DNA from 3 places in the Actinoplanes sp. GCM10030250 genome. Region 3 is predicted to be linked to each of the others. Evidence: predicted binding sites of a transcription regulator. Region 3 holds the regulator's gene; each other region holds the start of a gene.
What was found. Region 3 encodes HrcA, which represses chaperone genes, less so after heat shock. Its sites were predicted from a motif close to GGTTNGCACNCTCNNNNNGAGNGTGCNAACC; they were not measured.
Positions count from the first base shown of each region.

Region 1: a site for HrcA is predicted at 7,170-7,200, ahead of groES (co-chaperone GroES). Genes of this name have one in related genera too.
Region 2: a site for HrcA is predicted at 3,027-3,057, ahead of groL (chaperonin GroEL). Genes of this name have one in related genera too.

Region 1 covers NZ_JBHTDO010000059.1:20,884-31,492, reverse strand. The annotation lists gene ACFQV6_RS42290 (hypothetical protein) at 1-442, opposite strand, end outside; gene ACFQV6_RS42285 (ROK family protein) at 495-1,673, opposite strand; gene ACFQV6_RS42280 (sugar ABC transporter permease) at 1,705-2,961, opposite strand; gene ACFQV6_RS42275 (ATP-binding cassette domain-containing protein) at 2,958-3,761, opposite strand; gene ACFQV6_RS42270 (sugar ABC transporter substrate-binding protein) at 3,931-5,043, opposite strand; gene ybaK (Cys-tRNA(Pro) deacylase) at 5,386-5,868, opposite strand; gene ACFQV6_RS42260 (methyltransferase domain-containing protein) at 5,921-7,108, opposite strand; gene groES (co-chaperone GroES) at 7,324-7,638, shown strand; gene groL (chaperonin GroEL) at 7,711-9,360, shown strand; gene ACFQV6_RS42245 (ABC transporter ATP-binding protein) at 9,417-10,609, opposite strand, start outside.
Region 2 covers NZ_JBHTDO010000064.1:16,856-27,464, reverse strand. The annotation lists SAM riboswitch class I at 221-356, shown strand; gene thrC (threonine synthase) at 367-1,689, shown strand; gene ACFQV6_RS43035 (hypothetical protein) at 1,910-2,362, opposite strand; gene ACFQV6_RS43030 (GNAT family N-acetyltransferase) at 2,362-2,865, opposite strand; gene groL (chaperonin GroEL) at 3,249-4,871, shown strand; gene ACFQV6_RS43020 (Ig-like domain-containing protein) at 5,011-10,005, opposite strand; gene ACFQV6_RS43015 (glycerol-3-phosphate dehydrogenase/oxidase) at 10,128-10,609, shown strand, end outside.
Region 3 covers NZ_JBHTDO010000022.1:49,747-60,355, forward strand. The annotation lists gene ACFQV6_RS25865 (enoyl-CoA hydratase-related protein) at 1-626, opposite strand, end outside; gene hemW (radical SAM family heme chaperone HemW) at 653-1,852, shown strand; gene hrcA (heat-inducible transcriptional repressor HrcA) at 1,961-2,980, shown strand; gene dnaJ (molecular chaperone DnaJ) at 3,015-4,151, shown strand; gene ACFQV6_RS25885 (16S rRNA (uracil(1498)-N(3))-methyltransferase) at 4,644-5,378, shown strand; gene ACFQV6_RS25890 (glycoside hydrolase family 3 protein) at 5,425-7,797, opposite strand; gene ACFQV6_RS25895 (HIT domain-containing protein) at 7,867-8,214, shown strand; gene ACFQV6_RS25900 (serine hydrolase domain-containing protein) at 8,211-9,599, shown strand; gene ACFQV6_RS25905 (PhoH family protein) at 10,229-10,609, shown strand, end outside.

The sequences.
Region 1 (10,609 bases), on a different contig from region 3:
AGCGGCGCCGGGCTTCGGGAACGCCGAGTTCCAGGCCGCGGGCCGAGGTGAGACGTGCGGTCCAGACTGCGGGGTCTTCGGGGGTACGGGAGACCGCCGTCACCAGGATCGACTCGGCCTCCACGAGCCGCTCCCGGAGAGCTGTGCCCTGCTTGCGCCCGAAGTACCTGTTCCGGGCCGCCCAGCCGGTGGCGATCAGCCGCTGGGCGAGCAGGACCGCTGCGGCTCCGTCGGCCGGATCCGCGGCCGCCGTCGCGCGCAGGAAGTCCTCGGTTCCCTCCCGGTCGGCGCAGGCTCGCAGCAGCAGCGTGCGCTCCATCGGTGGGGCCGCGTCGAGCAGCCCGCGGGCGGCTGCCCAGTCCTTCGCGTCCAGGGCAGCACGAAGCGTCGCGATCGTCGGGTAGGCGGCCGCCGGGTCCAGGACTGGCTGACGCGGGAGCATGGCGCGCAGCATAGATCTTCGCGAGTGGACAGGCGTTGCGGGGATGTCACGATCAGGACACCAGCGGGTCGCCCAGCAGATGTTCGAAGGCGAGTTCGGCGGCGCCGATCAGCGCCGCGTCGGTGCCGAGTTCCGGGGTACGCAGGCGCACGTGCTCGCGGCAGGCCGGCAATCCGACCGCGTTGAGCCGGCTGCGGATCTGGGCGGCCGCACCGAGGTAGACGTCGCGCAGGGTGCCGCCGAAGATCACGACTTCCGGGTTGAAGATGTTCACCAGGTTGCCGACGCCGAACCCGAGCCAGTCGCCGACCTGGCGCAGCGCGTGCTGGGCCTGGCTGTCACCGCGCATCGCGGCGTCGACCACCTCGAGGACCATGTCGCGGCCGCTGCTGTCCGCCCGGCCGGCGAGCCGGAGCAGCGCGTGCTCGCCGATCTCGGTCTCCCAGCATCCGCGCGAGCCGCACGAGCACGGCCGGCCGTACGGGTTGACCACCATGTGGCCGACCTCGCCGCCGTATCCGCCGTGCCCGGTGACCCGGCGCCCGCCGGCCACGATGCCGGCCCCGACGCCGACGTCGCCGTAGAGGTAGATGACGTTGTCGCAGTTCGCCGCCGCACCGCGGGCATGCTCGGCAAGCGCGCAGACGTCGGCGTGGTTGCCGATGCTGAGCCGGCCGGAGTTCCCGAGCTCGGCCCGCAGCGCCGCACCGACCGGCTCCTCGACCCAGCCGATGGTCGGTGCGAGACGGACCATGCCGTCCTGGCGCCGCACCATGCCCGCCACGGCCAGGCCGCTGCCGACGCACTTGGCGTCAGCCGGCACCCCGGCGCGCATGTCCCGGATGAACCCGGCGAGCGGCTGCACCGCGTCGTCGGCGCTCATCCCGGGCGGCCGTTCGGTCTCGTGCTGTTCCAGGATCCGCCCGCCCAGCCCGACCCGCGCCGCGCGCAGCCGGTCCACCTCGATGCTCAGCGCGTACGCGAAGACCTTGTCCGACTCGGGCCGGACGACAAGTGATGGTCGCCCGGCCCGTCCGGTCTCGCGTGGCACCGCCTCGGTGACCAGACCAGCGCTGATCAACTCGGCGGTGAGTGCCCCGATGGTGCTGCGGTTGAGGCCGAGCCGGCTGGTGAGTTCAGCCCGGGACGTCGCACCGTGCATGTGCACGTAACGCAGCAGTGTCCCGAGGTTGTACCGGCGTACCTCTTCCTGGCTGGGGCCGGCACGCATCAGCGCACCGTCCCCCGCTCCGAAGCGTCGTTCATCGGTTTCCCGTGGCGGAGGCTCTGCGCCGCGCGAGCGCGTCGACGCTCGCGGCCGCCAGCAGCACCAGGCCGGTGAAGATGTACTTCTGGCCGGAGCTGAAGCCCATCAGGCCCATGCCGTTGTCGATGACCGCGATCACGGCGCCACCGATCACGGCGTTGATGACCTTGCCCTTGCCGCCGAAGAGGCTGGTTCCGCCGATGACCGCGGCGCCCACCGAGTAGAGCAGGATGTTGCTGCCACCGGTGTTGGGGTCGACCGAGCTGGCCCGGCTGACCACGAGGATGCCGCCGATCGACGCCATGAACGAGCCGATGACGAAGACCGAGATGCGGATCCGGTCGACCGGGATACCGGCGCGGCGGGCCGCCTCGGTGTTGCCGCCGACCGCGTAGACGTGACGGCCGTAGGTGGTGCGGCCGAGCACGAAGGTCCACAGGACCAGGAACACCGCGATCAGCGGGACGACGATCGGTACGCCCTTGAGGGAATTGATCGCCGGGTTGATCGCGCGCTCCTGGGTGAGCACCAGCGTGGCCAGGATCAGCAGCGCCGCGAGGCCGGCGATGCGCAGCAGCACGATGCCGATCGGGTCGGTGATCAGCTTCCGGCTGGTACGACGGCGGTAGCGGTTGAGCTGCACCACCGCGTAACCGACGACGGCGGCGATGGTGAAGATCCAGCTCCAGAGCACCGACAGGTTGTCGTTGTTCAGGGCGCGGGTGAACTCGTCGGTGATCGAGACGTTCTTGCCGCCGCCGAGCAGGGTCAGCAGGACACCCTGGAAGCCCAGGAAGGCCGCGAGCGTCACGACGAACGAGGGGATACCGAGCTTGGACACCAGCAGGCCGATCGAGAAGCCGATGATGATGCCGGTGATCATGGCGGCCGGTATGGCTACGTACCAATCCATGCCCTTGTTGGTGAGCAGGATGGCCATCACCGCGCCGCACACGCCGCTGGCGTAACCGGCGGAGAGGTCGATCTCGCCGAGCAGCAGCACGAACACCAGGCCCATGGCGATGAAGACCACCTGGGCGCTCTGGTTGAACAGGTTGGCGAAGTTGAGCGCGCTGAGGAACGTGTCGCTGCGCGCGACACCGAAGATCAGACCGAGGACGATCAGTCCCAGTACGGCCGGAAGCGTGCCGAGGTCGCCGCCGCGCACCCGGGCCCAGTAGTCGCGGACGTGGCTGCTGACCGTGGGCTTGACGGCCTGGATGCCGCCCGCCGTGGTGGTGGTAGTGGTCACTGGTCGTCTCCGGGCGTGATGTCGACGAAGTCGGAAGGCTTCTCGGGCGGCAGGCCGAGGTTGCCGCTACGGCCCCCGGTGATCAGCTCGACGACCTGGGAGTGGGTGACCTCCGACGCCTTCACCTGGGCCGCCATCCGGCCGAGGTAGAGCGCCGCGATCCGGTCCGAGACGGCGAACACGTCGTTCATGTTGTGCGAGATCAGCACGACGCCGAGACCGTTGTCGGCGAGCCGGCGGACCAGCTCGAGCACCTGTGCGGTCTGCGCGACGCCCAGGGCGGCGGTCGGCTCGTCGAGGATCACGACCTTGCTGTTCCAGAGCACGGCCTTGGCGATAGCCACGGTCTGCCGCTGGCCGCCGGATAGGCTGGAGACGAGCTGGCGCAGCGACTTGACGGTGCGCACCGAGAGGCTGCGCAGGGTCTCCCCGGCCATCTCCTCCATGGTGTCCTCGTCGAGGACGACGCCGGTCTTCTTCTCCCTGCCGAGGAACATGTTCTGGACGATGTCCAGGTTGTCGCACAGAGCGAGGTCCTGGTAGACGACCTCGATACCGAGGGCGGAGGCGTCACGGGGACTGCTGATCGCCACCTCGTTGCCCTCGAAGGTGACCGTGCCCGCGTCGCTGGTGTAGATGCCGCTGATGCACTTGACCAGCGTGGATTTGCCGGCGCCGTTGTCGCCGACAAGGGCGGTCACCTCGCCGGGGTAGACGTTGAGACCGACGTCGTGAAGGACCTGGACGGGACCGAAACTCTTGTCGATCCCGCGCAGCTCCAGAAGGGGTGTCGCGGCCACGGATGGTTCTCCTTTATTCGGTGACCGGGTTCGTCGTGGGCGCCACCACCTCGTCGTGGCTCGCCGACTGCGGAGGGGCTGTCGCAACCGACCAGGCGCCGCCCACGCGAACGTGGGCGGCGCCGTCCTCAGCCGTTACGGTGCAGGCGGAACTTCAGCTGACCGATGGTCAGCTGATACCGGCCTCCGTGCACTTCGCGGCGAAGTCCGCGGTGCACAGCTCTTCCTTGGTGACGAACCCGTCCGTGACGACGTCCTTGACGTTCGCCTTGGTGATCGTGACCGGCTTCAGCAGGACCGACTTGACGTCCTTCTTCGACTCCGGGTCGACGACGGTGCTGGTCGCGGTGGTCGGCGCCTGCTGCTTGGCCAGCGCGATGGCCAGCTCGGCGGCCGCGTCGGCCTCCTTCTTGATGGCCTTGTAGACCGTCATGCACTGGTCACCGACGAGGATGTTCTGCAGGCCCTGGACGGTGGCGTCCTGGCCGGTCACCGGGACCTGGCCGTTGAGCTTGTTCTTCTTCAGCACCTGGATGGCCGCGTTGCCGAGACCGTCGTTCGCCGCGAGAACACCGGTGATGTTCTTGTTCGTGGTGAGCTGCTGCTCGAAGATGGTGCCCGCCTGGGTGTTGTCCCAGTCCGGCACGTTCTCGTCCGGGCCCTTGACGAACTCGTTCGAGTCGAACTTCGGCTTGAGGACCGAGTCGTAGCCCTCCTTGAACAGGGTGGCGTTGTTGTCGGTCGGCGAGCCGTTCAGGTACGCCACGACCGGCTTGGTGACCTTCTTCTCGGCGAGGCAGTCGATGAGGCCCTGGCCCTGGAGCTTGCCGACCTCGACGTTGTCGAACGACACGTAGTAGTCCGCGCCGCCGTTGAGGGTCAGGCGGTCGTAGTCGATGGTGGCGATACCGGTCTGCTTCGCCTTGTCCAGCACGGCCTTGCCGGTGCCGGAGTCCAGGTTGACGATCATCAGCACCTTGACACCGCTGGCGATCATGCCGTCCGCGAGCGTCTGGAACTGGGCCTTGTCGCCCTGCGCGTTCTGGATGTCGGCCTCGACACCGGCGGCCTTGAAGGCGTCGGTGAGGTACTTGAGGTCGGCGGTCGCCCAGCGAGCGGAGCTCTTGGTGTCGGGCAGGATCACGCCGACCTTGCCGGCGGACGAGCCGGTGCCGCTTCCGCTACCGGTGTCGCTATCGCTGTCGCTGTTGTCGCCACAAGCGGCCATGCTTCCGGCAGCCAGCAGGCCGACCGCAGCAAGAGCGAACAGTCCCTTACGCATTCCTTATGTCCTTTCGGGGGGTAAATCCGGGGCCTTGGTTCGGATTTGTCAGGGTTGGTGCGCTGCCTGGGAGTGGTACTCCCCTGGGACGGCGTTTCATCAGGAACCGGTTTGTTGTGCCCGGCAACGTATTCCCATGGTGGCTGAGAACACAAGCCGCAACGAAGGTCTATCTCGTAACGAGGGATAACAATCCGGCAACACGGCAGGTCCGAAGGCCCTGACCAGGAGCGGAGAAAGTTTCCCTGGGAGTCGCACCATGTAACGCTAAGTAATATCAGCGCCTCAGGTGACCAGAAGCGCTAAGGACAGACCTTTCCATTCGGCCATCGGGCCGACGGTTCAGCCGCGGATCGGAGCCACGCTCGCTCCGGTCAGCCGGATCAGATCCGCCGGAGCGAGAGCGACCTGCAGTCCCCGGCGGCCCGCGGACACATACATCAGGTCGAGGATGGGCGCGGTGTCGTCGATCAGGGTCGGCAGCCGCTTGCGCTGACCCAACGGGCTGATCCCGCCACGCACGTAACCGCTGCTGCGCTCGGCGGCGGCCCGGTCGGCCAGCACCGCACGCTTGCCGCCGGCGGCAGAGGCAAGCGCTTTCAGATCAAGATCACCAGTGACCGGTACGACGCCGACCACCAGCCGCCCGTCCACCTCCGCGATCAGGGTCTTGAAGAGCCGCTCCGGCTCGACCGCCAGCGCCCGCGCCACCAGTGCGCCGTAGTTCGGCGCGTCCGCCGCCACGTCATACGGATGCAGGGTGTGTGCCACCCGCTCCGCGGACAGCAGGACAGTGGCCGGCGTACCTGCCGCTTTCTTGGCCATGCGGGCACGCTACTCCGGTACGAAACCCAGAAGCGCGCCCGATTACGACCTGTTACGCCACTGTTGTCAGGAGCGCCACCGGTGCCCCCGCCATCCGGGTCAGCACCAGGCCCGCCTCGTTCGGCCCGGACAGCTTGAGATCCTTGCGCAGCTGGTCCGGGACCAGTGCCGAGCCGCGTTTGCGGATCTCCAGCCGGCCGACGCCACGGTCACGCAGCAGGGCCCGCAGCCGCTTCAGCGAGAACGGGAGCACGTCGGTGACACCCAGCCGCCGGGCGTACGGCGTGTCGGCGGGATCGTCGGTGTAGACGTAGGCGATCGACGGGTCGGCCAGCCGCCCGCCGATGGCCTCCGCGAACTCGGCGACCAGGTGCGAGCGGACCACCGCCGGATCCGGGTCGTAGATCCACGCACCGACCGGGCCGACGGGCGCGAGGTCCGTACCCGTGCCGACCAACTCCGCCCGGCCCTTGGCACCGAGCAGGGTCGCCCGGCGCGGCACCGCGGCCAGCGGCCCGCACCAGAACGCCGCCTCGACCAGGTCGCCACCGACGCTGACCCACTCGCCCTCGGCGCCCGGCGGCAGCAGGCCGTGGTCGATGCCCGGAGCGAGCTTCAGGACCGTCCGCGGCACCCGGACGGCGAGGCCGGTCACGAAGTCCCAGGGCGGCGAGTACGCCTTCGGGTCGAACACCCGCCCCCGCCCCGCCTGCCGTCGTGCCGGGTCGGCGAACACCGCGTCGTAACGCTCCACCTCGACGGTGGTGGCGTCGGCGCACACCACGGTGATCCGGTCGGCGAGCCCGGCGGCCTCCGCGTTCGCCGCTGCGAGCGCCGCGGTGCCCGGGTCGGCGTCCACCGCGTACACCTCGATGCCCTGACGTGCCGCCGCCAGCGCGTCGGAGCCCAGCCCGCAACCCAGATCGGCGAGAGTCCGCACGCCCGCGGCCGCGAGGCGCGCCGCCCGCCGGTCCGCAACGACCGCACGCGTCGCCTGCTCCAGACCGGCCCGGGTGAAGAACATCCGGGAGGCGTCCGGGCCGAACTTCATCGCCGCGCGCCCGCGCAAACTAGCCTGGGTCAGAGCGGCCGCGGCGAGCTCCGCGCCGACGCCCCGGGCCCGCATGGCCGAGGCGGCGGCGAGCGGCTCACGCTCGCTCATCCCGGCCGCTGCTGCCAGGGCTTCCGCCCCTTCCGGTGTCCGTAACTTCAAGAGCAACTCAGGTGTCACACCAGGCATTCTCCCTGGCGTGACAGGTTGGCACTCTGGTTGACGGAGTGCTAGTTCCGGCATAGTCTCCGGTTAGCACTCTCAACATGAGGGTGCCAGCCGCCCGGCCCGTCCGCGGCGGTTAGGCACCAGGCGGACCGGCACCCGCGACGACGGCCCCGCCCGGTGGCATGAGGCATCAGACCGGCCTGGTTCATGGCCGGCAAACCTGTACCCAGGAGGGTATGCCCGTGACTACCGCGACCAAGGTTGCGATCAAGCCGCTCGAGGACCGCATCGTGGTCCAGGCGAACGAGGCTGAGACCACGACGGCGTCGGGCATCGTGATCCCCGACACCGCGAAGGAGAAGCCGCAGGAGGGCACTGTCCTCGCTGTCGGCCCCGGCCGGATCGACGACAAGGGCAACCGCGTCCCGCTCGACGTCAATGTCGGCGACGTGGTCCTCTACTCGAAGTACGGCGGCACCGAGGTCAAGTACGCCGGCGAGGAGTACCTGGTGCTCTCCGCCCGCGACGTCCTCGCGGTCATCGAGAAGTAAGACCTAACTGATTGCGCCTGCGCCCTGTTCCGATGACTCGGGGCAGGGCGCCGGTGCGTGAAGGGACCATAGATGGCGAAGATTCTCAGCTTTTCGGACGACGCCCGGCACCTGCTGGAGCACGGCGTCAACACGCTCGCCGACACGGTCAAGGTCACCCTCGGGCCGCGCGGTCGCAACGTCGTCCTGGACAAGAAGTTCGGTGCGCCCACGATCACCAACGACGGTGTCACCATCGCCAAGGAGATCGAGCTCACCGACCCGTACGAGAACCTTGGTGCTCAGCTCGTCAAAGAGGTGGCGACCAAGACCAACGACGTCGCCGGTGACGGGACCACCACGGCCACCGTGCTCGCGCAGGCGCTGGTCCGCGAGGGCCTGCGCAACGTGACGGCGGGCGCCAACCCGATCGGCCTCAAGCGGGGCATGGACCTGGCCGCCGAGGCCATCTCCAAGGCCCTTCTGGCCAAGGCCGTCGAGGTCGACGACCACAAGGCGATCGCCAACGTGGCCACCATCTCGGCGCAGGACGCCACCATCGGCGAGCTGATCGCCGAGGCGATGGACCGGGTCGGCCGCGACGGTGTCATCACCGTCGAGGAGGGCTCGGCGCTGCACACCGAGCTCGAGGTCACCGAGGGTCTGCAGTTCGACAAGGGCTTCATCTCGCCGAACTTCGTGACCGACGCCGAGTCGCAGGAAGCGGTGCTCGAGGACGCGCACATCCTCATCACCACGCAGAAGATCTCCAGCATCGAGGAGCTGCTCCCGCTGCTGGAGAAGGTCCTGCAGACCAGCAAGCCGCTGCTGATCATCGCGGAGGACGTCGAGGGCCAGGCCCTGTCCACCCTGGTGGTCAACTCGCTGCGGAAGACCATCAAGGTCGCCGCGGTGAAGGCGCCCGGCTTCGGTGACCGCCGCAAGGCGATCCTCCAGGACCTGGCGATCGCGACCGGTGGCGAGCTGATCGCCCCCGAGCTCGGTTACAAGCTCGACCAGGTCGGCCTCGAGTCGCTGGGCAGCGCCCGGCGGATCGTCGTCGACAAGGAGAACACCACCATCGTCGACGGTGGCGGCAAGTCGGCGGAGGTCTCCGACCGGGTCGCGCAGATCCGCAAGGAGATCGAGGCGTCGGACTCCGACTGGGACCGCGAGAAGCTCTCGGAGCGGCTGGCCAAGCTCTCCGGCGGCATCGCGGTGATCAAGGTCGGTGCCGCGACCGAGGTCGAGATGAAGGAGCGCAAGCACCGCATCGAGGACGCCATCGCGGCGACCAAGGCAGCGGTCGAGGAGGGCACCGTCCCCGGCGGCGGCGCCGCTCTGGCGCAGGTCGCCAAGGAGCTCGACGGCGGTCTCGGCCTGACCGGCGAAGAGGCCATCGGCGTCTCGATCGTCCGCAAGTCGCTGGTGGAGCCGCTGCGCTGGATCGCGCAGAACGCCGGCCACGATGGTTACGTCGTGGTGGGCCGGGTGAACGAGCTGGGCTGGGGCCACGGCCTCAACGCCGCCACCGACGAGTATGTCGACCTGGCCGCGGCCGGCATCATCGACCCGGTGAAGGTGACCCGCAACGCGGTCTCCAACGCCGTCTCGATCGCCGGTCTGCTGCTCACGACGGAGAGCCTCGTCGTGGAGAAGCCCGCCGAGGCGGCACCGGCCGCCGGTGGTGGGCACGGGCACAGCCACGGTGGCCACGGCCACCAGCACGGCCCGGGTTTCTGATCCGCGGGCGGTACTGACATCGAAGGGCGCGCCGTTGCGGCGCGCCCTTCATGCTCTCAGTAGGCCATCGGGGCGGGGGCGCGCTCCCCGCCGCCGGCGGTCTCGGCACCGCCCTGCCAGGACCGCCACAGCGCCGCGTACGGCCCACCCGCCGCCACCAGCTCGTCGTGCGGCCCCAGCTCCACGATCCGGCCGTTCTCCACCACCGCCACCCGGTCGGCGTCGTGTGCCGAAAAGAGCCGGTGCGCGATCGCCACCACCGTCCGCCCGTGCACCACCGCGGCCAGCGACCGTTCCAGATCACGGGCCGCCCGCGGGTCCAGCAGTGCGGTGGCCTCGTCCAGCACCAGCGTGTGCGGGTCGGCCAGGATCAGCCGGGCGAGCGCGACCTGCTGCGCCTGCGCCGGGGCGAGCGGGAGACCACCCGCACCGACCAGGGTCTCCAGCCCTCCCGGGAGCTCGTTCGCCCACTCCAGCGCGTTGACGGCCGCCAGCGCCGCCCGTACCTCCGCTTCCGCCGCGCCGGGACGCACCATCGCGACGTTGTCACGCAGCGTGCCCACGAAGATGTGGTGTTCCTGGGTGACCAGCGCGACCTGGGCGCGCAGCCGGTCCGGCGGCAGCGCCGCCAGCGGCACGCCACCCACCGTGACGCTGCCCCCGGTGGGCTGATGCACCCCGGCGAGCAACCGGCCCAGCGTCGACTTGCCGGCGCCGGAGACACCCACGATCGCGAGCCGCTCGCCCGGCTCCAGGACCAGGTCGACGCCGTGCAGCACCTCCCGATCGGCGTGGTAGGCGAACCGCACCCCTCGCACCTCGATCCGGCTACCGGCCGGTTCCGGCGCGGCGGCCGGCCGGGGCGCCGCCACCGCCGCGACACCGAGCAACCGGGCCAGCGACGCCGCTCCCACCTCGAGCTCGTCGAGCCAGCCGGAGAGCCGGTCGAGCGGATCGACAAGCTGCTGAACGTAGATCACCGCCGCGGTCAGCTGGCCGAGCGTCACCACGTCGTGGAGGTAGAGCCAACCGCCGTAGAGGAGGGTGACCGCGACCGGCAGCACGTAGCTGATCTCGATCATCGGCCACCAGACGGTACGCAGGCGCAGCGTGTACCGCTCGGCCAGCCAGGACCTTCGCAGGTCGGTGTCGGTACGGTCGACCCGCTGCCGCTGCCGTCCCAGCGCCTCAACGGTCCGAGCACCCTCCACCGTCTCGGTCAGTCCCTCGGTCACCTCCGAGTACGCCG
Region 2 (10,609 bases), on a different contig from region 3:
CCACCCGACCCTACGGGCCGGGCAACAACAAGGCTCCACCAATGAGCAGCGATCCGCACCCACCACCCGGCTACGACAGGGTGCCCTTGATCTTGTCTTTGGATCTTGGACTTGAGCAGGGCATCGCCAAGAGCGCAACCGTGAAAATGAGGCAAGGACCTCTCTCACACCCGGGTGGTATTGGGCGAATCTCGTCGTAGGGTGTGGGGAACAACTGAATACCTCATCCAGAGGGGCTGAGGGAACGGCCCGTTGACGCCCCGGCAACCACCGTGCATGTCTCGATGACGAGGCCGCGCGCGGCAGGTGCTAATTCCGTCCCCGTTTTGGCAGGTCGCCGCGGGGAAAGATGAGAGGAAGGCCTCGATGACGTCTGCCGTCAGCACACCCGCTGCCACCACCCCAGCTGCCACTACCCCCGCTGCCACCGCACCCGCCCCCACTTCGCCTGCTCGGGGGTTGATCTGTCGTGCCTGTGGTGCGGAGTTCCCGCTTGCCGCGCAGCACGCCTGTTACGAATGTTTCGGCCCGCTCGAGGTTGCCTATGACGAGGCGGCGCTCGCGCGGGTCACCAGGGCCCAGATCGAGGCGGGCCCGCAGAACATCTGGCGTTACGCGGGCCTGCTGCCCGCCGGCCAGGACCCGGCCACCCGGGTGACGCTCGACCCCGGTCTGACACCGCTGGTGAGTGCGCCGGCGCTGGCCGCGGCAGTGGGCCTGCGTGCGCCGCTGTGGGTGAAGGACGACTCGGCCAACCCGACCCACTCGTTCAAGGACCGGGTCGTGTCGGTGGCGCTCACCGCGGCCAAGGAGCTGGGCTTCAACAGGTTCTCCTGCGCCTCCACCGGTAACCTCGCCAACTCGGTCGCCGCGCACGCGGCCCGTGCGGGGGTGCCCAGCATCGTCTTCATCCCGGCCGATCTGGAGCAGGGCAAAATCATCACGACCGCGGTGTACGGCGGGGAGCTCGTCGCGATCGAAGGCTCCTACGACGACGTGAACCGGCTGTGCAGCGAGCTCGTGGAGACCGACGAGTTCGAGGACACCGCGTTCGTCAACGTGAACGTGCGGCCGTTCTACGCCGAGGGCTCCAAGACCCTGGGGTACGAGGTGGCCGAGCAGCTGGGGTGGCGTATCCCGGCGCAGGTGGTCATCCCGATGGCCTCGGGTGAGCTGCTCACCAAGGTGGACAAGGCGTTCTCCGAGCTGGTCGAGATCGGACTCGTCGAGGCGCCGGAGGGTGGCTGGGCGGTGTTCGGTGCCCAGTCGGAAGGCTGCAACCCGATCGCCACCGCGCTGCACGCCGACACCGACGTGATCGTTCCGGTGAAGCCGACCGGCATCGCGAAGTCGCTCAACATCGGCGACCCGGCCGCGGGGCCGTACGCGATCGAGGCGGTCAAGCGGACCGGCGGCTGGATGGACTACGCGAACGACGACGAGATCCGTGAGGGCATCCGGGTGCTCGCGGAGACCACCGGGATCTTCGCCGAGACGGCGGGCGGCACCACGATCGCCGTGCTGAAGAAGCTGGTCGCGAGCGGCAAGATCGATCCGGCCAAGGAGACCGTCGTCCTCAACACCGGTGAGGGTCTGAAGACGCTCGACGCGGTTGCCGGCCAGGTTGGACCGACTCACACGATCAAGCCGTCGTTGCGGGGCGCCCGTGAGGCCGGCCTGCTGGGATAGCTCTCTGTAACCGGTTCTCTGCCGGTTGTCGAGAAATACCTCCTCCGAGGACTTGCACTCCGATCTCCGGATCGGCAGGATGCTCTACGCGGGAGGACGCGACGCCGTACGAGGCCCCTCACCTGAGCTTGGCGACAATCTCCGAGGGACCCAACGACCCAGTGCTGACCCAATGGCTACGGCCGGAGGCACTGTGCGTCCGTCCTCCCGACCAAATTTTTCACCGGCGCCGCAGTGCGCGGTGCACCCATGGGCGCAGCGGCTCCTGCTCCGGATAGCCGCCGTCGAGCAGCCCGGCCCGCTTCTCGAAGAAGTTGCGCACGCCGAACGACCTGGTCAGCGAGATCGACCAGCCGCATGCGAGCCAGTAGGCCGGCCAGAACAGCGGGCCGAGAACCGCGTACTGGCTGGCATGCCGGCACTCGTGGGCCAGCAGGTTCGCCTGTTTGTCGGCCAGCAGCCACTCCGCGGACCGCTTGGTGATGATCACGGAGCCGACGGTGAAGCAGGAGGCCGGCGGAACGGGTAGCCGGTAGCCCTCGGCGATCAGCACCCCGTCGCGGCCCCGCCGGACCCGGGCGCCGGTCAGCATCGCCAGCAGCAGGCCCGCACCGGTCGTCCCGTTCGCCGCGGTGAGAACCGAGCGGGTCGCGTGCCAGCGTCGGCCGGCCATCAGATCCGCCTGCGCATCTGCAGCTCGGCGAGCGCCGGAACGGTCGGGTGCGGCAGCCGCACTCCGGTGTCGGTGAAGCCGAGCTTCTCGTACGCCCGGACGGCCCGATCGTTGCCCACGACAACCTCCAGCATCAGCTCGGTGCGCCCCGCCGCCGCCGACCAGTCGGCGACCGCGTCGATCAGCTGGGGCAGCACCTTCCCGCCCCGGTAGGCCGGGGTCAGGTAGACGGCGAAGACGACGGTGCAGTCGGGCTCGTCCGCGACGATGGTGCCGCCGGCGTGGCCGATCAGCGGGCCACCGGGGTCGGCGATGAACTGCGCCGTGTCCGGGCCGCTCGCGGAATGGGTGATCCGCTGCCGGTAGCTGTCGTGCGGGCGGGCGGCCGCCTGGGCCAGCGTCTCCAGGAAGGCGAGCGGACTGTCGGCGAGCATCTCCAGGCGCAGGGCGCGCATCCGTCCCGCGTCGGCGGTGGTGACCCGTCGAACCGTCCAGTTCTCCATGCCGTACTCCATACCGCCCGGTGTGACGTGCGGCAACCCGGTTGACGTAAACCGGTCCTGACCTGGGCCTCAAGATCTTTACAGGGAAAGCCCGGCCGGTCCGCTGGTTTCGCGGGAAGATGGGGTTTCTTGCACTCGCCACCGGGGAGTGCTAAACAAGTGATTGGCACTCGCGGCTAGTGAGTGCCAGCAGGTCGGGACGGTGGGGTTCCGGTCGTTGCGCTGCCATCGGCGCCACGGCACGAAACCGGTCGTCGCGGGCTATCCGGCTCGGCCTGAGGACGTCACATCGCCAGGTGGTGACGTCCACAGACGTTCCTCAACGTGCGGAGAGCGGGGCCGAAGAGGCCCGGCGCCGCGGATGTCCGGGAGGACAACGCCGTATGGCCAAGATCATCGCATTTGACGAGGAGGCTCGTCGGGGCCTCGAGCGGGGCATGAACCAGCTCGCCGACGCGGTCAAGGTGACCCTCGGCCCCAAGGGCCGCAACGTGGTTCTCGAGAAGAAGTGGGGCGCCCCCACGATCACCAACGATGGTGTATCCATCGCCAAGGAGATCGAGCTCGAGGACCCGTATGAGAAGATCGGCGCTGAGCTGGTCAAGGAGGTCGCCAAGAAGACCGACGACGTCGCCGGTGACGGTACGACGACGGCGACCGTCCTCGCTCAGGCGCTGGTCCGCGAGGGCCTGCGCAACGTCGCAGCCGGCGCCAACCCGATGGCCCTGAAGCGGGGCATCGAGGCTGCCGTGGCGAGCGTCTCCGAGGCTCTCTCGCAGCTCGCCAAGGACGTGGAGACCAAGGAGCAGATCGCCTCCACCGCGTCCATCTCCGCCGGTGACTCCACGGTCGGCGAGATCATCGCCGAGGCCATGGACAAGGTCGGCAAGGAAGGCGTCATCACCGTCGAGGAGAGCAACACCTTCGGCCTCGAGCTCGAGCTCACCGAGGGTATGCGCTTCGACAAGGGCTACATCTCGGCGTACTTCATGACTGACGCCGAGCGCATGGAGGCCGTCTTCGACGACCCCTACATCCTGATCGCGAACAGCAAGATCTCCGCGGTCAAGGACCTGCTCCCGGTCCTCGAGAAGGTCATGCAGTCGGGCAAGCCGCTGGTGATCATCGCCGAGGACGTCGAGGGCGAGGCCCTGGCCACCCTGGTCGTCAACAAGGTCCGTGGCACCTTCAAGTCCGTCGCCGTCAAGGCCCCGGGCTTCGGTGACCGCCGCAAGGCCATGCTGGAGGACATCGCCATCCTGACCGGTGGCGCTGTCATCAGCGAAGAGGTCGGCCTCAAGCTGGACGCCGCCGACCTGAGCCTGCTGGGCCAGGCCCGCAAGGTCGTCATCACCAAGGACGAGACCACCGTCGTCGACGGTGCCGGCAACGGCGAGCAGATCCAGGGCCGGGTCAACCAGATCCGCGCCGAGATCGAGCGCTCGGACTCCGACTACGACCGTGAGAAGCTGCAGGAGCGCCTGGCCAAGCTGGCCGGCGGCGTTGCGGTCATCAAGGTCGGCGCGGCCACCGAGGTCGAGCTCAAGGAGCGTAAGCACCGCATCGAGGACGCCGTTCGCAACGCGAAGGCGGCCGTCGAAGAGGGCATCGTCCCCGGTGGTGGCGTCGCGCTGGTGCAGGCCGGCAAGACCGCGTTCGACAAGCTGGACCTGGCGGGCGACGAGGCCACCGGTGCCAACATCGTCAAGGTCGCGCTCGACGCCCCGCTGCGTCAGATCGCCGTGAACGCCGGCCTCGAGGGTGGCGTCGTGGTGGAGAAGGTTCGCAACCTGGAGGCCGGCCACGGTCTCAACGCTGCGAACGGCGAGTATGTCGACCTCCTGGCCGCGGGCATCATCGACCCGGCCAAGGTCACCCGTTCGGCGCTGCAGAACGCCGCGTCGATCGCCGCGCTGTTCCTCACCACCGAGGCCGTCGTGGCCGACAAGCCCGAGAAGAACCCGGCTCCGGCCGGCGCCCCGGGCGGCGGTGACATGGACTTCTGAGTCCAGTCGTAAAAAGGGCGGGTCGCGCGAGCGGCCCGCCCTTTTGCATGCCCGGGCGGCGAGTCAGCACTGAGCGCCAGCCGCGAAGGTTCAGCTGGGCGTGAGGGCTGTGCCGGGGGCCGCGAGGCAGCGAGGCTGTCTAGTTCTGCGGAGGGTTTTCGCTGCTCGGGCCGGGGCGCCGGGGCAGGATGTCGCCGGCCCGGTGCAGGACGATCCCGGTGATCACGGCGGCGGCGCCGAGGCGGATCACGGCCCGCACGTCGGAGCCAGTCGTCGGAAGGTCCCGGGCGGGCCTGACGCGCACGGTGACGGTTCCGGTGGCGACGCCGCCCCGGCCGTCGCCGATCGTGTAGGTGAACGTGTCGGTCCCGCTCGCGAAGCCCGCCGCGGGTGTGTAGGTGATCGATCCCGCCTTCGCGGCCGCGGTGCCGTGCGCGGGACGGCTGACGTCCACGATCGCGAGGCGGTCGCTGTCCGGGTCGGTGTCGTTGCGCATCGGCCGGAACGTCACCCGGTCACCGGCGTCGACGCTCAGCGTGTCCGCGGCAGCTGTCGGCGCGCGGTTCGGCAGGCCCGGCGGCGGATTCACCGGCGGTGAGGCCGGCGGAGGCGGTGTGGTGGGCGGAACGGGTGTGCCCACCTCGACCACGATCGACGCCTGGGCCATGTTCCCGTAGGCGTCCATGACGGTGTAGATGAACGTGTCAGTCCCGCTGAATCCGGGGGCCGGCGTGTAGGTGACCGTTCCGTCAGCGTTGAGGACCACCGTGCCGTGTGACGGCGTGCCGACCGCGACGACGGTAACCGGTTTGCCGCTGAGATCGACGGCGGGCAGCGGGATGGCCACCTGCGCACCGGGCTTCGTGGCCGCCGCCTTGTCCGGCACCGCAGGCGGCTGTTCCGAAGGCGGAGGCGAGGGCGAAGGCGGAGGAGAAGGCGAAGGCGAAGGCGGAGGCACCGACGTGGGTGGGGACGACGGCAAGGAGGGGGACGAAGACGGCGAAGGCGGCAGAGACGGTGATGAAGACGGCGAGGGCGACGGGGACGAAGAGGGCGACGGGGGAGGTGTCACCACCACGCTGACCTGCCCCGACGCCGTGTTGCCGACGGCATCGCGTACGCCGTACCCGAAAGAATCCGTCCCGCTGAACCCAGCCGCCGGCGTATATCCCACCGTGCCATCCGCATTGATCACCGCGATCCCGTGCCCCGGTGTCCCCACCGAGACCACGGTCAGCGCATCCGACTCCGGATCACTGTCGTTGTCGAGCACCGGAACGAGCACCGACGTCACATAGGCGGTCGACGCCGAGTCCGGCACCACCATCGGTGGCCCGTTGATGCCGATCGTCACCATCCCCACATCGGTACGCCCGAGATCGTCACTCACCACGTAGGTGAACGTGTCCTGCCCGACGCTCCCCACGCCCGACCGATAGGTGAGCGTCCCGTCCGGGTTCAGCACCACGGCGCCCTTGCTCGCCGGGCCCGCCGAAGCCACCGAGAGCACCTGCCCGGTGTTCGGATCCCAGTCGTTGGCCAGCACGTTCACCTGCGTGATCACCTGCGGCTGAGCCACGAACCTGTCGTCGACGGCGACCGGCGCGGCATTGCGCACGGTGATGGTCAGGATGGCCGACGCGGCGAGCCGGGCCGGGTCCTCGATCGCGTAGACGATCGCATCAGTGCCGTAGAAGCCCGGCGCCGGCGTGTAGGTGAGGGTCTTGTCCAAGTTGCGGACGACCGTTCCGTGCCCCGCTGCCGTGGCTCCCACCAGCGTGAGCAGGTCACCGTTCGGGTCGTCGTCGTTGGCCAGCACGTCCACAGTGACCGGGGTGCCGGTGTCGGTGGCGACGGAGTCCGGCCGGGCAATCGGCGCCGAGTTCACCACGCCGATCGTCACGGTGGCGGTGGAGGACCCGTGCCCGTCACTCAGGGTGTAGTCGAACCGGTCGGCGCCCGTCCCGGCCGGTGTGTAAGTGATCTTGCGGCCGGGCCCGATGAGCACGGTGCCGTGTGCGGGAAGGGCCGTGACGGTGACGGTCACCGGTTCGCCGTTCGGATCGTCGTCGTCATTGGCCATGACGTCGATCGCGAGCGGCACGCCCGCCTGCACGGTGACCGCGTCCGGCCGGGCCACCGGCAGCCCGTTCGCCACGGTCACCGTGATCCGGCGGGTGTCGACGCCGCCGTGGCTGTCGTCGATCGTGAAGTCGAACTGGTCGATGCCGGAGAACCTCTGGTCAGGGGTGTAGCGGATGGAGCCGTCGGCGCGTACCACTGCGGTGCCGTGTGCCGGGTTGGTCGTGCCGCTGACCCGCAGCAGGGCGAGGTCGGCGGGGTTGGGATCGGTCGCGGAGGTCAGCACGTCGATGTCCTGGAACTGCCCGTGGCCGGTGCCGACCGCCTGATCCGCGGCGACCGGCGGGGCGTTGCGCACGGTCACCGTGACGGTCGCGGTCGCGCTCGCCAGGCCCAGATCGCGAATCGTGTACGAGAAGCTCACGGTCCCCGCGAACCCGGTGGGCGGCTGGTACCGGATCTTTCCGGTGTCGAGGGTGGCGGTGCCGACGCTCGGAGCGCCAATCGCGTAGATGCTCAGTACGTCGTTGAAGAGCAGGTTCGGGTCGGTGTCGTTGGCCAGGACATCGATCAGCACGTCGGTGTGGTGCGGCGTGGAATCCGCGTCGTCGGCCGCCGTCGGGGCGGAGTTGGCGACGTCCACGTAGACGTTGCCGACTGCCTGCCCCGCGTGGCTGTCCTCGACCGTGTAGGTGAAGTGCGCCCGGCCCGCGAAGCCCGGATCGGGTGTGTAGGTGAGTAGTGGCCCGAGCCGGATCACCGAACCGGCGCCGGCCTGCGGCTGGCCGGCACCGACGACCGTGAGGACGTCCCCGGTGTTCGGGTCGGTGTCGTTGGTGAGCACCGCGACCACCACCGATGTGGCGGGCGGCGTGTTGATCTCGTCGTCGTTCGCCACCGGCAGGGCATTCGCCGTGGTCACCGTGACCGTGGCGGTGCCGGTTCCGCCGTCGCCGTCGTCCACCTCGTAGGGGAAAGCGTCGGCGCCGGTCCAGCCCGGCACCGGGGTGTACGTGACGATGCCGAGCGCATCGACCACCGCCGTGCCGTGCGACGGCTGTGCGGTGATCGAGACGGTCAGGTCGCCGGGGGAGCCGTCGGGGTCCGTGTCGTTCGCGCGTACGTCCACGGTCACCGGGATGCCGTTCGTGGTGCCGGCGCTGTCGGCGGCGGGCTGTGGCGGCGAGTTGACCGCCAGCGTGGTGGAGTCCGAGTTGTTGGCGGTCACGGTGTCCTTGCCGGAACCGGCGGCGGTGAGCGTCGCCAGTGCGTCAGCGACTGCGCCCGCGCTCGCGTCCGCCGGGATCGACACGTTCGCGGTGTGCCCGGGGAGCAGGGGCCCGAGCAGGCAGGTGACCACCTGGCCGGACGCGGTGCAGGTGCCGGGCAGGGCGCCCGGGGTGATCCCGGTGGGCAGGGTCAGTTCGGCGCGGGCCGCGGGCTCCGGCTGCGGGCCGAGGTTGGTCACCGACGCGGTGTACGCGACACCGTGCGGCGCCGTGGCCCGCTGCACGTGAGCCGGGGTGACGGAGAGGCCGGCGGACAGGTCGGCGGCCGGCTGGAGCACGGGAGTCGCCGCCGTACCGCCCGCCGCGGCGACGCTCACGCTCGTGGTCCGGCCGGTGTAGCTGACGTTCACCAGGTTGTTGATCGCGTACCCGGCGGGCGCGTCCAGCCCGACCTTGACCCTCAGGGTGACGTAGGTGGTGCCGAGATACGGGATGCTGCCCAGCCGGAACACAGCCGCACCGCCGGCCACCTGTGCGCCGTCGGCGTCGGCCGCGTCGCTGGCCGGTACGCCCTGGACCGTGAGCGAGCCGGGAACATACGTGGTGTAGAGCGGGAACGCGTCGGAGAGCGTGACACCGTCGGCGATGTCGTTGCCGTCGTTGCGGACCGCGATCCGGTACTCGATCTCGTCGCCCGGCACCAGCGTGCCGCCGTCGAGGTCGGTGGCGGTCATCGTGGTCACGATCCTGGGTGCGTACAGGTCGATGGCGATCGTGACGACACCCGGGTAGTAGGTCTCGCCCGCCGTCGTCATGGTCAGCGTCGCGCTGGTCGCGGCGTTGCCGAGCACCCCGGACGCGTCGAACTTGTCGATGTCCACCCCGAACAGGTTGGAGTGGTTCGGGTTGCGCCCGCCGACGCTCACCCCGTCGTCGCTGACCGTGCTGTTGAACACGTTGTTCGCCGGGTTCGCCGGGTCGCTGAGCGACTGCCCGTTCAGGCGCAGCCCGTCGCCGGTCTTGCCCAGGTCACCCTCGTACGCGACGGCGCCGACCTCGGCACGCACCGTACCGGTGTGCGGCGTCTCGAAGCCGGTCACCGGGATGCTCACGCTGCCCGAGGCGATCGAGCCGAACCCGTCGTAGACCCGCAGGCTGCGCAGGGCCTCGGCGGGATTGCGGTACGCGACGACGAGGGTCCACCCGGCGTACCGGTCGGCGCCGCGGCCGGACTGGATGTTGGCCACCCCGTACACGCCGTCGCCGGCTCCGGCCACCAGCGGGGTCACGTCGGCGAAACCCTGGTAGGGGCCGTTGGCGGTGATCGTGTAGAGGCTCGAGGCGGTCACCTGGTTCCAGGTCGCGCCGGTAGGCGTACGAAAAAGGACCTTGTTCTTGTCGGACGGTGCCGGTGCCGCGCCGCCCAGCAGGCCCGCGACGGCGCTGCCCGCGCTCGGGTCGGCGCCCCAGTAGAGGCCGGCGAAGAGCACGGTGCTGCCGGCCGGCATGGCCACGGTCGCGGTGCTGTCGTTGAAGGTCGCCGGGTCGCCGTCCGTGTCGGTGTAGATCATCGGATAGCCGTTGTCGTTCAGGTCCTCGCCCACGGTGGAGCCGACACCGTTGCGCGCGGCGGCGCAGGCGGGCGTGAGGATGTTCACCGGGCAGGTCAGGTTCGCGTTGCCGCGCAGAAGGATCGAGCCGTTCGCGTTCACGTCGAACCGGGTGGTGAAGGGCGTCGTGATCGCCGCCTCGACCCGCCCCGGCAGAGTCGTCAGCATCACGGCCAGGACCAGCAACAGGAGCCCGGCGCTGCGTCCGCGCACGCACTCACGCTAGGTAGGATCGGCGGCCGCCGTGCGGGAATCGGAAACGGTTGATCGCGGTGGCCCCTTCCGGCCAGGATTCCCTCGCCGGGGTGAGCGGGCGAAGCGCTAACGTGGGACGGGTGCGTGAACCCTCCGTCTCCCGTTACTCGGCCGGTCGTCTCTCTCCGATCCGGCGGACCGCTGACCTGCACCGGCTGCGTGACGAGGAGTTCGACGTCCTGGTCATCGGCGGCGGGGTCACCGGCGCCGGCGCCGCGGTGGACGCCGCCTCCCGTGGTCTCAAGGTCGCCCTGGTCGAGGCGCGCGACTTCGCCGCCGGCACGTCCAGCCGGTCCAGCAAGCTGATCCACGGCGGCCTGCGCTACCTGGAGCAGCTCGAGTTGCACCTGGTGCACGAGGCGCTGACCGAGCGCGGCCTGCTCGCCACCCGGCTCGCGCCGCACCTGGTGCGCCCGGTGCCGATCCTGGTGCCGCTGCCCTCGGCCAACCTGGCGCAGCGTGCCTGGCAGCGCGCCTACTACGGCCTCGGTGTCGCGGCGTATGACGTCTTCGCCGGTGCCTTCGGTGCCGGCCGGGGCATGCCGCTGCACCGCCACCTGAC
Region 3 (10,609 bases):
AGAAGTTGTTTTGTCCCGGCAAGCGCCAGCGGGCCACCGCGGGTGAGCGACGCGCAGAAGCCCTCCACCGTCGCATCCAGGTCCTCGTCCTCGACCGCGGCCGTGACCAGGCCGATGTCGGCCGCCCGCGTCCCGTCGAAGACGTCGCCGGTCAGATAGAGCTCGGACGCCGCACGCGGCGCCAGCCTGGGCAGCACCGTCGAACTGATCACCGCGGGGATCACGCCGAGCCGGACCTCGGTGAACGCGAACGTCGCCGCCCGGGTGCAGACCGCGATGTCGGCGGCGCCGATCAGGCCGAGACCGCCTGCCCGCGCGGGACCGCCGATGCGGGCAACGACCGGCTTGGGGAATTCCCAGAGCACAGCCAGTACGTCGGCGAGCATCTCGGCGGGAAGTTTGTCACCGGGACGGGCGGAAGCGGTCTCCTTGAGGTCGACGCCGGAGCAGAACACCGGCCCGGCGTGTGAGAGAACGATCACCCGCGAGGCGGGGTCGGCGCTCGCGGCAGCGAGGGCTTCGAGAAATTGCCGCAGGAGGGCGGTGGAGAGCGCGTTGCGGTTCGCAGGGCTGTCCAGCGTCATGGTGGTCACCCCGGCGGCGGTGACGGTACGGACCAGATCCATGCCGAGACCTTAACTACGCTTGACCGATGGCCGGCGCACTCCCCGACGGCGAACCCGTCCCCTCCGACGGTTCGCTCCCCGACGAAGCCACCCGACACGTGGGCAGGAATGGTTTCGCGGTCTATGTCCACGTTCCGTTCTGTGCCAGCCGATGCGGGTACTGCGATTTCAACACCTACACGCCCGGTGAGCTTGGCGGTGGGGCAAGCCGTGAGGAGTACGCGGACGCCGTTCTCGCGGAGTTGGCCCTCGCGGCAAAAGTCATCAATCCGGAAAAGGTGGATACCGTCTTCGTCGGTGGGGGCACTCCGACCCTCCTCGACGCCGGCGACCTGGCGAAAATCCTCGACGGCATCGATCGCACGTGGGGGCTGGCGCCAGGCGCGGAGGTGACCACCGAGGCGAATCCGGAATCAGTGGACATCTCCTACCTGACGAAGCTGAGAGCCGCCGGCTACACCCGGATCTCGCTGGGCATGCAATCCGCCTCGGAGAACGTGCTGCGCTTCCTCGACCGCAAACACACGGCGGGACGAGCGCCACAGGCCGCCGTCGAGGCCCGCGAGGCCGGCTTCGAGCACGTCAACCTCGACCTCATCTACGGCACCCCCGGTGAGACCGCCGACGATTTCGCCAGGTCACTCGACAAGGTGATCGAGGCCGGGGTGGACCACGTCAGTGCCTACGCGCTGATCGTCGAGGACGGGACGCGGATGGCCGCCCGGATGCGCCGTGGCGAGCTGCCCTACCCCTCCGACGACGTGGCCGCCGATCGTTATCTGGCCGCTGACCAGGCCCTGACTGGGGCGGGAATGAGCTGGTACGAGGTTTCCAACTGGGCGAGACCCGGTGGGGAGTGCCGGCACAACGAGCTGTATTGGACGGGTGCCGACTGGTGGGGTCTGGGTCCGGGCGCGCACAGCCACGTGGGCGGGGTGCGCTGGTGGAACGTCAAGCATCCGTCGGCGTACGCGAAACGCCTTGCCTTGAATGAATCTCCCGGACACGCCCGAGAGCTGCTGACAAGCGAGGATCGGCACATGGAGGACGTGATGCTCCGGGTGCGCCTGCGGAAGGGAATTCCGCTGGACCGGGTGGACGCGACCGGTGCCGCGCGGGCGCTGGCGGACGGGCTGCTCGACCCCGGCGCCTACGACGACGAGCGGCTCGTGCTGACCCTGCGCGGCCGTCTGCTGGCCGACGCGGTCATCCGTGACGTGCTGTGACGAGCAGATCCGTACTTTCGATCATCGCGCTGCCGCGAACGGCGACGTAGACTGGCACTCTGTCCGCGGGAGTGCCAGCCCGGTAAGAGCAGAGGGAGGGGTCGTCACATGAGTCTGGATGACCGCAAGCTCGAAGTGCTCCGGGCCATCGTCGAGGACTACGTCGAGACCCGTGAGCCGGTCGGCAGCAAAGCCCTCGTCGAGCGTCACCAGCTCGGCGTCTCCTCGGCCACCGTCCGCAACGACATGGCGGTGCTCGAGGAGGAGGGCTACATCCGGCAGCCGCACACCAGTGCGGGGCGGGTGCCCACCGACGCCGGCTACCGCCTCTTCGTCGACCGCCTGACCAGGATCAAGCCGCTCAGCCCGGCCGAGCGCCGCGCGATCGAGCGCTTCATGGTCGGCGTGGTCGACCTCGACGATGTGGTGCACCGCACTGTCCGGCTTCTGGCACAGCTGACCCGCCAGGTCGCCGTCGTCCAATACCCGTCGTTGTCCCGCTCTTCTGTTCGCCATCTGGAACTCGTGCCGATCTCCACGACCCGGCTGACGCTCGTGATGATCACCGACACCGGCCGGGTCGAGCAGCGCCTGGTGGAGATGCCGGCGCCCGTCGAGCCCGGCGACGTGTGGGAGCTGCGCCGCAAGTGCAACGAGAAACTCGCAGGTCAGAAGCTCGCCGACACGCCGCTGCTGGTGCAGAAACTGGTCGAGGAGTCCGCGCCCGAGCGCCGCGGCGACATGGCCTGCCTCGCCTCCGTGCTGCTGGAGACACTTGTCGAGCGCAGCGAGGAACGGCTGGCACTCGCCGGTACGGCCAACTTGACACGCGGCGGTGTGCTGGACTTCCAGGGCACGCTGCGCCCCGTCCTCGAAGCCCTCGAGGAAGAGGTCATCCTGCTCAAACTCATCGGCGACCTGGAACCCAGCACCACCCGGGTCCGGATCGGCGACGAGAACCAGATCGACAACCTGCCGGTGTCCGTGGTCAGCAGCGGTTACGGACCGGGTGCGACGATCGTTGGTGGGCTCGGCGTGCTCGGCCCCACCCGCATGGACTACCCGGGCACCATCGCTACCGTTCGTGCAGTCGCGCGGTACGTTGGCGACCTGTTGGCACAGAATTGACGGATTCGCGCAGACATTGAGGACTCCAAACCCCGTGGCCAAGGACTACTACGGAATTCTCGGCGTGAGCCGGGAAGCCACCGACGACGAGATCAAGCGCGCCTACCGCAAACTGGCTCGGCAGTACCACCCGGACATCAATCCGGACCCCGAGGCGCACGAGAAGTTCAAAGAGATCAACGCGGCGTACGAGGTCCTCTCCGACGACCAGAAGCGGCAGATCGTCGACCTGGGCGGTGACCCCCTAGCGCCCGGCGGCGGCGCGCCTGGCGGCCCCGGCGGCGCCGGCCCGTTCGTCGGCTTCCAAGACATCATGGACGCGTTCTTCGGCACCGCTGCCGGCGGCGGCTCGCGAGGCCCCCGCCCGCGCACCCGCCCCGGCGCCGACGCCATCCTGCGCCTCGAACTCGACCTGGTGGAAACCGCGTTCGGCGTCGAGGCGCCGATCACCGTCGACACCGCGGTCCTCTGCACCCAGTGCTCAGGCGCCGGCACCGCCCCCGGCACTCATCTGGCCACCTGCGAGGTCTGCGCCGGCCGCGGCGAGGTCCAGTCGGTCCAGCGCACCTTCCTCGGCCAGGTCGTCTCCTCGCGCCCCTGCCAGAACTGCCAGGGCCATGGCACCGTCATCCCCACCCCCTGCCCCACCTGCGCCGGCGACGGCCGCATCCGCACCCGACGCTCACTCACCGTGAAGATCCCGGCGGGCGTCGAGGACGGCATGCGCATCCGCCTGGCCCAGCAGGGCGAGGTCGGCCCCGGCGGCGGCACCGCGGGCGACCTCTACGTCGAAATCCACGAACGCCCGCACGACGTCTACTCCCGCAAGGGCGACGATCTCCACTGCCGGGTCACCCTCCCGATGACGGCGGCGGCCCTCGGCACCCGCATGACCATCAAAACGCTCGACGGCGAAGAGAACATCGAGGTCAAAGCGGGCACGCAGCCGGCGAGCACGCTGCGGATCCGCACCAAGGGCGTGCCCCATCTGCGTGGTCAGGGGCGTGGAGACCTTTTTGTGCACCTCGACGTCAAGACACCGACCAAACTCACCGTCGACCAGGAACGCATGCTGCGCGACTTCGCCAAAACCCGCGGCGAGGATGTGGCCGAACTGAGCAAGCAAGGTGGGTTCTTCAGCCGCATGCGAGACGCTTTCAACGGCCACTAACCGCGCCCCAGCAGCGGGCGTCCCTTTCGGCCGCGCTCCATCCGCGTCGCCGCCCCGTCCCTGCTGCCGTTCTTGCACCGGCTTCCGTCTTCGTCGTCTCAAGATCAAAAGCAGGGTGTCGTAGCCGGGTGGTGGGTGCAGATCGCTGCTCCCGCCGAGGACCGCGCGGCGGCGAGCTGGCCGCTGGCGCGTCCAAACCACTCACCCCCACCCGGCGACCTGCGTAAGCGGTCCCGCTCACCCCAAACCCCCTTTCGCGTGCCCCCTCAACCGAGCCGCCCCACCGCGGCTGGCCCTGAGCGGGGTCTTTGGGCTTGGAAAGGCCCTCTGGTGGCCAGCTGGGTCGGTCGGCTGGCCTTGAGTGGGGTCTTTTGGCTCGGAGAGGCCCTCTGGTGGCCAGCTGGGTCGGTCGGCTGGCCTTGAGTGGGGTCTTTGGGTTTGGAGAGGCCCTCTGGTGGCCAGCTGAGGTGGCTGGGTGGGTAGCGTTGCGGGGTGTCTGCGCCGCTGTTTTTGGTTGAGAGCTTGCCTACCGGGTCGTCGTACACGCTGGACGGGCCGGAAGGGCATCACGCGGCCACGGTGCAGCGGCTGCGTACCGGAGAGGCGTTGATCCTCGCCGATGGCCGGGGTGGCACGGCGCGGGCGGAGGTGACCGCGGTCGGGCGGGGGAGCGTCGACCTGATGGTGCTGAGCATCGCCGAGGAGCCTGCCGCCGATCCGCGGCTGGTTGTGGTGCAGGGCATCGCGAAGGGTGACCGGGGCGAGCTGGCCGTTCAGGCGATGACCGAGGTCGGCGTGGACGAGATCGTGCCGTGGGCGGCGTCCCGTTCGGTGGCGCAGTGGCGCGGTGATCGCGGCGTGAAGGCCCGGGACAAGTGGGCGGCGACCGCGCGGGAGGCTGCCAAGCAGGCCCGGCGGTCCTGGCTGCCGGTGGTCGCCGGGGAACCGGACTGCTCGACGAAACAGGTGGCGGCGCGGCTGGCCGGTGCGGCGGCCGCGTTCGTGCTGCATGAGGAGGCGACCGAGCGGCTCGCCGCGGCGTCTCTGCCGGATTCCGGGGAGATCGCTCTGGTTGTCGGGCCGGAGGGTGGCATCAGTGACGCTGAGCTGGAGGTCTTCCGGGAGGCCGGCGCAGTGCCGGTGCGGCTGGGCAGCGCGGTTCTGCGTACCTCCACTGCGGGTGTGGCCGGTCTCGCTGTCCTGGCGACCCGCCTGGGCCGCTGGTGACGTGCTCAGGGCGTGATCGATGACCACGCCCTGAGCGGGGTGTTCGTCAGCCGAGGGTTAGGTCGGCGGTGAGGCGGGAGTCGTCGAGGGCGTGGGCGGCGGTCACCGTGTAGGAGCCGGCGACCGTACGCCAGCCGTCGTCCCAGATTTGGAAGGCCCGCTCCGGTAGCGGAATCTCCACGGTCACGGTCTGACCGGGCTGAGCTGTCACCGAGGCGAATCCGGCGAGCCAGCGTTCCGGTCGCTGCGCGGAGTCCGATGCGGCGGACAGGTACACCTGCACCACCTCACGCCCCGTACGCTCGCCCGTGTTGGTCAGCGTCACCGTCGCGGAACTCTCGGTGACTGTCAGTGTGTCGTACCGCCAAGTGGTGTAGCCCTGACCGTGACCGAACGCGAACAGCGGCGTCACCCCGGAGCGCAACCACCCGCGGTATCCGATGAAGACGTCCTCGTCGTAACCGAGCGCGCCGCCCGAGGGCCGCACCCCCAGAACGGGGCAGTCCTCCTCGCGGCGCGGCCAGGTGGTGGGCAGCCGCCCGCCCGGCTCGGCGACCCCGGTGAGCACGTCGGCCAGCGCGGCGCCCGCCTCCTGCCCGGGGAACCACGTGAGCAGTACCGCACCGGCTTCCTCGGTCCACGGCAGCAGCACCGGCGAGCCCGCGTTGACCACCACGATGGTCCGCGGATTGGCCGCCGCCACCCGTGCCACCAACTCGTCCTGCCGTCCCGGCAGAGCCAGTGACGCTCGGTCGAAGCCTTCGGACTCGACCTGTTCGGTGGTGCCAACCACGACCACCGCCACGTCCGAGCGAGCGGCCAGCTCGACGGCCTCGGCGATCAGCCCCTCCTCGTCCGGGCCGGGCGGCCGGTGACCCAGTGTGGTGGACACCGAGTGCGCCATGCCGGGCTCGAAGGTCTGCCGCAGCACCACCGGTACGGGTACGCCGGCCGGCAGGGTCAGCGTGAACCGCTTCTCCCTCGGGTGCAGCAGCAGGTCGGCCCGTCCGGTGCCCGGCGGGTGCAGCGAGCCCTCGTAGAGCGTCTCGCCACCGACGACCAGCTCGAACGCACCGAACCCGGAGATCGCGAGGGTGTGCTCGCCGCCGGCCGACGGGGTGAGTTCGGTGTGCAGTTCGAGGCTGGTGACGTGTGCGACGTCCAGGCTGCCGGGCAGGTCGCCGATCCAGCGGACCGTCGCGGTCTCCACGCCGAACTCGTGCTCCTCCAGCCGGAACCTGAAGGGCGCCCACTGCGGGCCCTGCGCGGGGGGCAGGAACGGGCGCGGGTCGGCGCCGATCGTGTACGCCACGTCGACACCCGGCAGCGCCCGCCGGATCCCGTCCAGGGGCGAGATGACGTGCTGCGGGGTGACCTGCGCACTTCCCCCACCGAGCACCCGGGCGTCGGTGGCCAGCGCACCGATCACCGCGACCCGGGTCAGCGATCCCGCGTCCAGGGGCAGCGTCTCGCCCACGTTGCGGGCCAGCACGAACGACCGGACCGCCACCTCGTGCGCGACCGCAACACCGTCCTCGTCGAGCGGCGTCTCCGCTGCCGGGAAGCCCTCCAGCGCCCCGGTACGCGCGGCCAGCAGCAACACCCGCCGCACCTTGTCGTCGATCAGCTCTTCCGCCACGGCTCCGGACCGGACCGCCTCGACGAGCTTCGGCCCCCACGGGTTGTCCATGGCCGGCATCGCGATGTCGAGCCCGCCCAGTGCTGCCGCCACCGTGTCCCGTGCGGCCCGCCAGTCCGACACGACGATCCCGTCGAAGCCCCACTCCCGCTTCAAGATCTCGTCCTGGATGCGACCGTTTGCGGACATCGTCGACCCGTTGACACCGTTGTACGCGCTCATCACGCCCCACCCGCCGGCCTGGGTGACGCGTTCGAACGGTGCCAGGTACAGCTCACGGAGGGCACGTTCCGGGATGCGGACGTCCACGGTCATCCGGTCGGTCTCGAAGTCGTTGCCCACCAGGTGCTTCACCGTGGTGCCGACACCGTGTGCCTGGACACCGGCCACGAAGCCCACCGCAATCTCCCCGGTGAGCAGCGGGTCCTCGGAGTAGCACTCGAAGTGCCGGCCGCCGAGCGGGGTGCGGTGCAGGTTCACCGTGGGCCCGAGCAGCAGGTGGACACCCTTGCGCCGCGACTCCTGCCCGAGCAGCCGCCCAGCCCGCTCGGCCAGTGCGACGTCCCAGGTGGCGGCCAGGGCGGTGGGACTCGGCAGCGCCACGGACGGGTCGTCCGGGGTGTAGCCCGTGCCGCGTACGCCGACCGGACCGTCGGACATGACGAGCGACCGCAGGCCGATCCGGGGGATGGCCGGCAGTGACCAGAAGTCCTGTCCGGTCAGCAGGGACACCTTCTCCTCAAGGGTCAGTTGCTGGAGAAAGTGATCTAAATCAGTCATGAGAGCGCTCCCACAATCAGGTACGAGGATCCGCCGACCATTCAATCTGCAACACCTAAGATCCGACAGGTGGAAAACTCCTGCCTCTTCTGCCGCATCGTGGCCGGCGAGATCCCGGCGACCGTCGTACACCGGACCGAGACGACCCTGGCCTTCCGCGACATCGACCCGAAGGCACCCACCCACGTACTGGTGATTCCGCTGGCACACCACGCTGACGTCGCCGCCCTCGCCGGTGATCCGTCCGCCGCGGCCGACGTGCTCGCCGCCGCCGCACAGGTCGCCGAACTCGAAGGACTCAAGGACGGCTTCCGGGTGATCTTCAACACCGGGGCGCACGGCGGCCAGGAGGTCTTCCACGTCCACGCGCACGTGGTCGGCGGAGCACCGCTCGGCCCGATGCTGGCGGGCCGATGACGGGGGCCGTCGCCCGATACGAGCGCGCCGCCCGCAAGGCGCAGGCCGACGGGCGCATCCCCGCCCTCTCGGTCGCCCTGCACCGCGCCGACCGCGACCCGTGGGTCTTCACCGTCGGCACGTCCGGCAACCCGGCCCACCCGCTCGATACGGGCAGCCGCTTCCGGATCGGCTCGGTCACCAAGACGTTCACGGCGGTCCTCGTCCTCCAGGCCCGCGACGAGGGGCTGCTCGAGCTGGACGCGCCGGTTTCCGCGTACCTCGACATGCCCGCACACGGTGACGCCACGATCCGCCGGCTCCTCTCGCACACCGCGGGTTTCCAGCGCGAACCGCACGGTGACGTCTGGGACACCCTGATCACCCCGGACGCCGCCCGGATGATCGCCGAACTCGACCGCGCCGAACGGGTCCTGCCCAACGCCCGCCGGTTCCATTACTCCAACCTCGGTCTCGCCGTCCTCGGCCAGCTCGTCGCCAAGCTCCGCGGCGGCACCTGGGACCGGATCGTCACCGAACGGATCCTCACCCCGCTGGGCCTGCGGTCCACCACCGCCGAGACGCCGCCCGAGGCAGTCGTCGGATACCTGGTCGACGCCTACTCCGACGCCGCCCGCCCGGAACCCCCGGTCGACCTGGCCGGCGTCGCCCCCGCCGCCCAGCTCTGGAGCACCGCCGCCGACATGGCGAAATGGGCCGCCTTCCTGGCCGACCCGCAGGCCGTCGACCCGCGCGGCCGGGTCCTCTCCGCCGCCACCGTCGACGAGATGCGCTGGCCGGTCACCACCACCGACGAGTCCCTCTGGGCCGCCGGCTTCGGCCTCGGCCTGATCCTCGTACCGGATGGCAAACGGGTGACCCATGTCGGCCACGACGGCGCGATGCCCGGTTTCCTCGCCGGCGTTTACGGCCGGCGTGGCGGCGACGGCAACCCCGGCGCACTCGGCTGTGCCGTCCTCGGCTCCTCGGGCACCGCCGGCCAGACCAACGAACTCGTCCACGAGCTCCTCCGCCTCGCCACCGAACTCGACCCCGCCGAGATCAGGCCGTGGCGCGCGTCCCCGCCGGCCCCGGCCGGGTACCGCTCCGCGCTCGGCCGCTGGTGGAGTGAGGGTTCCGAGTTCGTCTTCGGCTGGCACGACGGGAAACTCCAGGCCAGAGTCGCCGAAGCGCCCGGCGACCGCCCTCCGGCGATCTTCGAGGAACTCGAGGATCAACCCGACGTGCTCCGCACGGTCTCCGGCCGGGAAGCCGGCGAGCTGCTGCGCCTCACCCGCGACGAGAGCGGAACTGTGATCCGGATGCACTGGGCCACCTACCGCTTCACCCGCCTGCAGGAAGGCTTCGACGGCGGTCCCGCTTCCGCGGGCCCCGAGCCCGTCTGACCGATCACCCCCACATCGTGCTCCTTGCCGCTCGGTCCCGCTCGCGTTCGTGCTCCGCACCGGCTTCATCGGCCGGTCACCCCCCGTCGTGGTCCCTGTTTCCGACAAATGCAGCGGTACGCGTGAAGCGCCCCTCTCTTCACCGCCGGGCTTCCGTTCGCGCTTGTCGTCGCAATTGTGCTCGCGGCTGCGAGCATGATCGGGCTCGCTGACAGCAGCAGGCGCGCACATTGAGGTTGCGTGCGACCTGGCATGGCCCCTGGGCCATCCAGACGCACACGGACAAGTTGAATGTGCGCCTACTGCCGCTGCGGGCCGCTCCCTCGGCGGGACGGCGGCTTGGGGAGGCGGCAGGGCGCGGCGCGGGCGGCGGGGCAGCGCAGAGCGCAGCGGCAGGGCGGCACTCCGGGGCGGGCGGCGAGACAGCGACGGGGCGCGGCAGCGGGACGTCGCCGGGAGCGCGACGGGGCGGACCGGCTCCCGTGGGTGATCCGCGGGGGAAGACGGCGATAATGGCATCGGCGGGCGGGCGCCCGAGCGGATAGGATGGCACGATCCTTGAGCACGCCGCCCCGACTGGGACGACGCAGAGAAAGAGAGCAGGTGGCGGAGGCCCTCAGGGCCGCCCTATGACCGGTACGCCGAACCCTTCCAGCACTGGCTCGTCCAGCCCGGTGCGGGCGCAGACCAAGATCTCGGTGAGTGACCCGAAGATCATGGTGAACCTGCTCGGCGCCAAGGACGAGATCCTCCGCCTGATCGAGCGGTCGCTCGACAGCGATGTGCACGTTCGCGGCAACGAGATCACCATCACCGGTGAGCCCGCCGAGAACGCCACCGCTGAGCGGCTCTTCTCCGAGTTGATCGAGCTCATCGAGAAGGGTGAGACGCTCAGCGTCGACGCGGTCCGCCGCACCCTCGCGATGCTCGAGGCCAACACGACCGAGCGCCCCGCCGAGGTGCTCACCCTCAACATTCTGTCCCGGCGCGGGCGCACCATCCGGCCCAAA